DNA from 2 places in the Anaeromyxobacter paludicola genome. Region 2 is predicted to be linked to the other one. Evidence: riboswitches for the same ligand, from Rfam matches in the RefSeq annotation. Region 2 holds a riboswitch; the other holds the start of a gene.

Region 1 (3,369 bases), 1.6 Mb from region 2:
GCCGGCGCGCCGCTCTTCACGCTCGACGACCTCGCCCGCGCCATGGTGCTCGCGGGGGGCGAGGGGCGGACCGGCGAGGTGCCGCTCGCGGCGCTGCGGGGGGCGGAGCGGCTCGCCGTCGCGGTCCACCCGAGGCCGCCGCTCCGGGAGGCGGCCTGAGCGGGTGGAGCGGGCGAGCGGCCGCGGGCCGCCCCGCCGGGCCCGGTTCCCCTGCGGGGCGGGGGCTGGCGCGGTCCGGCGAGCGGGGCGCAGGATCGTTCACCGGAGGGCCGCGCGCCCTCCCGGAGGAGGCCGCCATGATCCCGAGGAGCATCGAGGCGCACCTGCACGAGCACCACGCCGGAAGCGAGCCGAGATTCCACTTCCGCGCCGTCACCGCCCAGCGGCTCGCGGCGGCGGAGCACATCAGCGGCCGCAGAGTGGCGAAGCCGGTCGTGGTGCGGCTCGACGGGAAGCTCGCCCTGTGCGTCGTCTCGGCCGCCGAGCGGCTCGACCTCGGCGCGCTCGAGCAGGCCACCGGCGCGCCGGCGCGGCTCGCCACCGAGGACGAGTTCGCCGAGCTGTTCCAGCCCTGCGAGGCGGGCGCCGAGCCGGCGCTGGGGATGTTCGGCCTTCCCATCTACGTGGACGCCGACCTGGCGCGGGAGCGGACCCTGCTCATGCGGGCCGGCACGCACGAGGACGCCGTGGAGCTCGACACCGCCGAGTGGATGCGCTGCGAGGGCGCCCGGCCGGTGGAGCGGCTCGGCGCGCGGCTCCACTGATCCGTCACCACGGCTCGCGCCGCCCCAGGACCGCCCTCCCCGGTCCGCGCGCCGTCCCCGCGTCCGCCGCGCGGTCCGCTCCCGGTGAGCGCAGGCGCGCTCCGGCGAGCGCTCGGCGAGGGCACGCGCCTTGCGATGCCCGGTGCGCGGCGCGCGCACTCCCGCGCGCGCCTTCGCAAGGGAGCGCCTGTGAACGACCCCACGACCCACAAGAAGCAGCTGTCGGTGTTCGCCATCATCGACCGCAAGGACCCGAACCGCGCCGCCTACTGGATGAAGATCGGCAGCGCCTTCACCAACCAGGACGGCTCCATCTCGCTCTACCTCGACGCCTTCCCGCTCGGCCCGCACCAGAAGCTGCAGGTGCGGGAGGCGCGCCCGTTCGACGGCCCGCGCCCCACCCGCGCCGAGGCGGGCCTCTCGGAGCTCGCGCCGTGAGCCGGCTCGCCACCGCGGCGCTCGCGGCCGCCCTGCTCCTCCCGGCCGCCCCGGCCCTCGCCGCCAAGAAGCCGCTCGCGCCGGGCGAGCGGATCGACCTCAACCGGGCCAGCGCCGCCCAGCTCATGCGGCTGCCGGGCGTCGGGCGGAAGAAGGCCGAGGCCATCGTGGCCTACCGGCAGCAGCACCCCTTCCAGGCCGCCGAGCAGGTCACGCGCGTGAAGGGGGTGAGCCCGGGCTGGTTCGCCAAGGTCCGCGCCCACCTGTCGGCCGCGGAGCCGCCCGCGAGCCGCGCCGCCGGCCCCAAGGTGGCGCACGCGAAGGGGCCGGGCGCGCACCTTCCGCCGAGGTCGCCGCGCGGCGCCGCGGACCGGCGTCCTTGACAGGCGGCGACGCGAAAGGTTACGCACCGAGCCGCTTCACCCGCTCGGAGGAACAGGGAAGCCGGTCCAAGTCCGGCGCGGTCCCGCCACTGTAGCCGGGGTCAAGCGTCTGCACGCAGTAGCCACTTCCGGCCGTCGCGCCGGAGGGAAGGCCGCAGACGCCGCGGCGTCGTCGCCGCACCCCGGGAGCCAGGAGACCTCCCTCCGAGCAGCGCCGCGAATGGTTCGCGGCGCATCAACGGGTCCGCGTCCGAAGGAGACGCGAAGACTTGGCGCTCGACCGTCACGCCCTCGGGGGCGAAGCCCGCCTGTTCGCGCTCGCCCTCGCGGCGACCGGCGCCCTCGCGCTCGCGCCCGTCCCGGCCGCGGCCGGCGAGGGCGCGCCGGCGCCCGCCGCCGAGGAGCCGCCGCCCGTCACCCTCGACGAGGTGGTGGTCCGCGTCCCCCGCGCCGAGGTCGCCGCGGATCCGACCGCGGCCGCCTCGGTCGTGGAGGCGCGCCGCTTCGCCGGCGAGGCGAAGGAGGTGGCCGAGCTGGTCTCGACCGCGCCCGGCGTCGCGGTGAACGAGTACGGCGGGCTGGGTCACCTCTCCACCGTCTCGATCCGCGGCTCGAACTCGGACGGCGTGAAGGTGCTCCTCGACGGGCTCCCGCTCTCGGGCGCGGCCGGCGGCGGCTTCGACCTCTCCACCGTGCCGCGCCAGTGGCTCTCGCGCGTGGAGGTGGTGCGCGGGGCCGAGGGGGCCCGCTACGGCGCCGGCGCGCTCGGCGGCGTCGTGAACCTCGTCACCCGCCCGGCGGCCGCCGGCAGCTGGTCCTCCGAGCTCTCCTGGGGCTCGTTCTCCACCGGCGCGGCCTCGGCCGACGTCGCGCTCGGCGGCGAGGGCTGGGGCGCGCTCGTCGCCGCCACCGCCCAGGGCTCGAAGGGCGACTTCACCTGGCTCTTCGCCGAGCGGCCCACGGTCCCGGGCAGCGCCCGGATCGAGCGGACGCGCACCCACGACGACGTGGCGAGCGGCGGCGCGCTCGCGAAGGGCTGGCTCGACGCGGCGGGCGGCCGCTTCGACTGGCTGGCGCAGCTCTCCGGCGGGGAGCGGGACCTCCCCGGCTTCCCCTACCAGCTCACGCCGCGCGACTGGGAGCACGACCTGCGCGCCGCGCTGCTGGTGCGCCACGCGCGCGAGCTCGGCGACGGGCTCGTCCTCTCCTCCGGCCTCTCCGGCCGGCTCGACCGCACCGACACCCTCGCCGCCATGACCCGCCCCGACCCGTTCCGGCAGCGGGACCTCGACGGGGAGGCCTGGCTCGGCGCCACCCTCACCCGCGGCGCGCGGGTCACCGACGCCGAGCTCCGCGCCGGGGTCGAGCGGCTCTCGTCCGACGGCGAGGGCGACGCGCGCGCCAGGCCGCGGGCCGCCGTCGCGCTCTCGCACGAGGCGGCCGTCGCCGACGGCCGGCTGCGGCTCACCGCCGCCGGCCGCGCCGAGGCGCAGGGGCAGTACCGCGGGCTCTCGGGCAAGCTCGGGGCGAGCCTCGCGATCGCGGGGCCGCTCTCGGTCCGCGCCAGCGCCGGCCGCACCTTCCGCGCGCCGAGCTTCGCCGAGCTCTTCCTGCAGCAGGGCATCCTGCAGCCGAACCCGGGCCTCGCCTCCGAGACGAGCTTCACCGCCGACGCCGCCCTGGTGGCCGACGGCCGGCTCGGGCTCGCCAGCCTCGGGGCGTTCGGCGCGCTCTACGACGACCTCATCGTCTACCAGCCGGCGAGCCAGGGGCGGCTCAAGCCG
Region 2 (3,369 bases):
GGCGGCGCCCGAACTCGGCCTGCTTGCCCGGGTTCCACTGCTGCACCGGCCGCAGGTAGCCGACGATCCGCGAGTAGACCTCCGCCTGCGCCCCGCAGCGCGGGCAGGTGGGGTGCTCGCCGGCGACGTAGCCGTGCTCGCCGCAGACCGAGAAGGTCGGGGTGACGGTGAAGTACGGCAGCCGGTAGCGCTGGCAGACCGTCCGGACGAACCGCTTCACCGTCGCGGGGTCGTCGATCGCCTCCCCCACGAAGACGTGCTGGACGGTGCCGCCGGTGTAGCGCGCCTGGAACTCGTCCTGGTGATCGAGGACCGCGAAGACGTCGTCGCTCGCGTCCACCGGGAGCTGCGACGAGTTGGTGTAGTACGGGGCCGCGCCGGCGGCGGCCGCGTCCTCGTTGGCGCAGCGAATGGCGGGGTGGCGCGCCTTGTCGAGCCGCGCCAGCCGGTAGCTCGTGCCCTCCGCCGGCGTCGCCTCGAGGTTGAACGGGGTGCCGGTCTCGGCCTGGTACGCCTCGAGCCGGGCGCGCATGTGGTCGAGGACCCTGAGGCCGAAGGCGCGGCCCGGCGCGCTCGCGAAGCGCTCGCCGAGGAGGTTCTCGACCGCCTCCGCCAGCCCGACCAGCCCGATGGTGGAGAAGTGGTTCCGCCAGTAGCAGCCGCTGCGCTCGCGGATGTGGCGCAGGTAGTGGCGGACGTAGGGGTAGAGCCCCTGCTCCGTGTACCGCTCCAGCACCTTGCGCTTCAGCACCAGGCTGTCGCGGGCGAGGTCCATCACCCGGTCGAGCCGGGCGAGGAAGTCGGCCTCGTCGCGCGCCAGGTGGCCGAGGCGCGGCAGGTTGACCGTGACCACGCCGATGGAGCCGGTGAGCGGGCTCGCGCCGAAGAGCCCGCCGCCGCGCCGCTCCAGGCCGCGGGTGTCGAGGCGCAGCCGGCAGCACATGCTCCGCGCGTCCTCCGGCGAGAGGTCGGAGTTCACGAAGTTGGCGAAGTAGGGGAGGCCGTAGCGGGCGGTGACCTCCCAGAGCCGGTCGAGCCGGGGGTCGTCGTAGTCGAAGCCGGGCGTGATGTTGTAGGTCGGGATGGGGAAGGTGAAGACGCGCCCCTTGGCGTCGCCGCCCGCCATCACGTCGAGGAAGGCGCGGTTGAAGAGGTCCATCTCCGGCTGGAAGTCGCCGTAGGTCGCCTCCTGCCGCTCCCCGCCGATGATCACCGCCTCGTCCCGGAGCCGCGCCGGGCACTCGAGGTCGAGGGTGACGTTGGTGAACGGCGTCTGGAAGCCGACCCGCGTCGGCACGTTGAGGTTGAAGACGAACTCCTGCAGCGCCTGGCGCACCTCCTCCTCGCCGAGCCCGTCGCGCCGGATGAAGGGCGCGAGGTAGGTGTCGAGGCTCGAGAAGGCCTGGGCCCCCGCCGCCTCGCCCTGCAGCGTGTAGAAGAAGTTGGCGATCTGCCCGAGGGCGGTGCGGAAGTGGCGCGCCGGGGCGCTCTCCGCCTTGCCGGCCGCGCCGCGGAACCCCTCGGTGAGCAGGTCGCCGAGGTCCCAGCCCACGCAGTAGACGGCGAGCAGGTTGAGGTCGTGGAGGTGCAGGTCGCCCGAGCGGTGGGCGTCCCGCACCTCCGGCGGGTAGAGTCGCTCGAGCCAGTAGGTGGAGCTGACGTGGCTCGCCACGTAGTTGTTGAGCCCCTGGAGGCTGAAGGCCATGTTGGCGTTCTCGGCCACCTGCCAGTCGGCGCGGTCGAGGTAGGCGTCCACCAGGGCCACGCTGGCCGCGTCCGACACCTCGCGCAGCGCGCGGTGCTGCTCGCGGTAGACGGTGTAGGCGCGAGCGGTGCGCCGGTGAGGGCTCGCGAGGAGGACGTCCTCCACGAGGTCCTGGATCCGCTCCACGGTGGGGCGGCCGTCGAGGGTCGCGTCGGCGATGGCGAGGACGCGCTGGCAGAGCCGCCGCGCTTCATCGGGCCCGAGCTCGCCGGTGGCGGCGCCCGCCTGGGTGATGGCCTTCAGGATGCGGCTCGCGTCGAACGGGACGATCCGTCCGTCGCGCTTCTCGATGGTGTCGAACACGGTGCCTCCTCGCGGCGGCCTCGAGGGAGGCGCGGAGGGCCCCGGGCGCACGTGACCCCTGGGGCCGCCGCGCGAGGGACCTCCGCCCTCCCACGGGGCAGGTGGTCGTTCCGCCGCCGGAGCTCCGGCGGCGGGCGCTGGCAGGTCTTCGGGCTCGCGAGCGCTCCGGGACGTCCCGGACCCTACTGTCCGCCGCTTCCCAGCCGAACCGGCCAGTGCGTGTGGCGGAGGTCGTTCTCGCTTACCGCTGCGGGGCAGCCCCGGAGTCGAACCGGGTTCCCTATTCGCTCGAGGGTGGAACCCCCGAGCACCAGCGCGAAGCGCAACATATTGTGGTCTGCGCGAGAGGTCAATCGATATGTAGTGGCGTCGAGCTCGCTGCCAGCCAGGCGGGAGGAGCGAAAGCGAGCCCCCGGGGGCTTGCCGCTTGCGAGGGCCCCCGGCAATCTGTGGCTCGTCACCGAGGCGCCCGGGGGTGCGAATCGGAAACTCGTCGGGAGGTCGGCATGCGTCGGAAGCTCGGAGTCGCGGCGGCGGGGTTGCTCCTCTTTGGGATGGCGGGATGCGGCTCCGAGTCGAACCCGCCGGCGCCGTCCTCGACCGCGACGCCGACGCCGACGCCGACGCCGACGCCGACACCGACGCCGACGCCGACGCCGACTCCGACGCCCACGCCGACACCCACGCCCACTCCGACCGGCTGCACCCTCGCCACGGCGGTCCCCACCTGCTCCTCCTGCCACGGCAACCCGCCGCCCGGGCCGCACCAGCAGACCAACTTCGCGTGCGCCAACTGCCACGGGCCGGTGAACAACGGGACCGGGACGCCCTCCGTCGGGATGACGGCCACGCTCTCCGGTTCCACTTGCGTGCTCGGGTATCCGCTCAGCAGCGCCACCCACAACAACGGCACGGTCAACTACGGCGCGGCGCAGTGACGCGCCGGCGCCGGGCCCTGCTCGACGCGCTCACCGTCCGCACCCTGCGGCTCCACCGCGGCGAGGCTCGCCCGTACCGCCTCCGGGCGCCTGGAGGCGTGAGGCTCACGCGGCGCTTGACTTCCCGGCCCGGGTGGAAGGGAGTGTAGGGCGCTGTATCACATAAAGTGAACAGGGGGGTTCATGCGAGTCGGTTCGAGGTGGGTCGGGTGCGTCCGGCGGCTTCCGCTGGCCGCGATCGCGGGGGTCGCCGCGGCGGCGCTGGGGTGCTCGGGGATGGACGGCGTCGCGCCGTCGGTGCAGGTGCAGGACGAGGCGATCGGCGCGAACTGCGCGCAGGGAGGCCAGCGCCTCACCGTGACC

The links. Region 2 has a riboswitch for cobalamin ahead of AMPC_RS11390 (ribonucleoside triphosphate reductase). Riboswitches for the same ligand answer to the same signal wherever they lie in the genome.
Region 1: linked by a shared signal. The riboswitch ahead of AMPC_RS18230 (TonB-dependent receptor) and the one ahead of AMPC_RS11390 (ribonucleoside triphosphate reductase) in region 2 are both predicted to bind cobalamin.

Annotation. Positions count from the first base shown of each region.
Region 1 covers NZ_AP025592.1:4,093,642-4,097,010, reverse strand. The annotation lists gene AMPC_RS18250 (trypsin-like peptidase domain-containing protein) at 1-159, shown strand, start outside; gene AMPC_RS18245 (aminoacyl-tRNA deacylase) at 297-764, shown strand; gene AMPC_RS18240 (hypothetical protein) at 954-1,202, shown strand; gene AMPC_RS18235 (ComEA family DNA-binding protein) at 1,199-1,585, shown strand; cobalamin riboswitch at 1,611-1,785, shown strand; gene AMPC_RS18230 (TonB-dependent receptor) at 1,855-3,369, shown strand, end outside.
Region 2 covers NZ_AP025592.1:2,491,477-2,494,845, reverse strand. The annotation lists gene AMPC_RS11390 (ribonucleoside triphosphate reductase) at 1-2,068, opposite strand, end outside; cobalamin riboswitch at 2,191-2,398, opposite strand; gene AMPC_RS11385 (hypothetical protein) at 2,575-3,006, shown strand; gene AMPC_RS11380 (hypothetical protein) at 3,283-3,369, shown strand, end outside.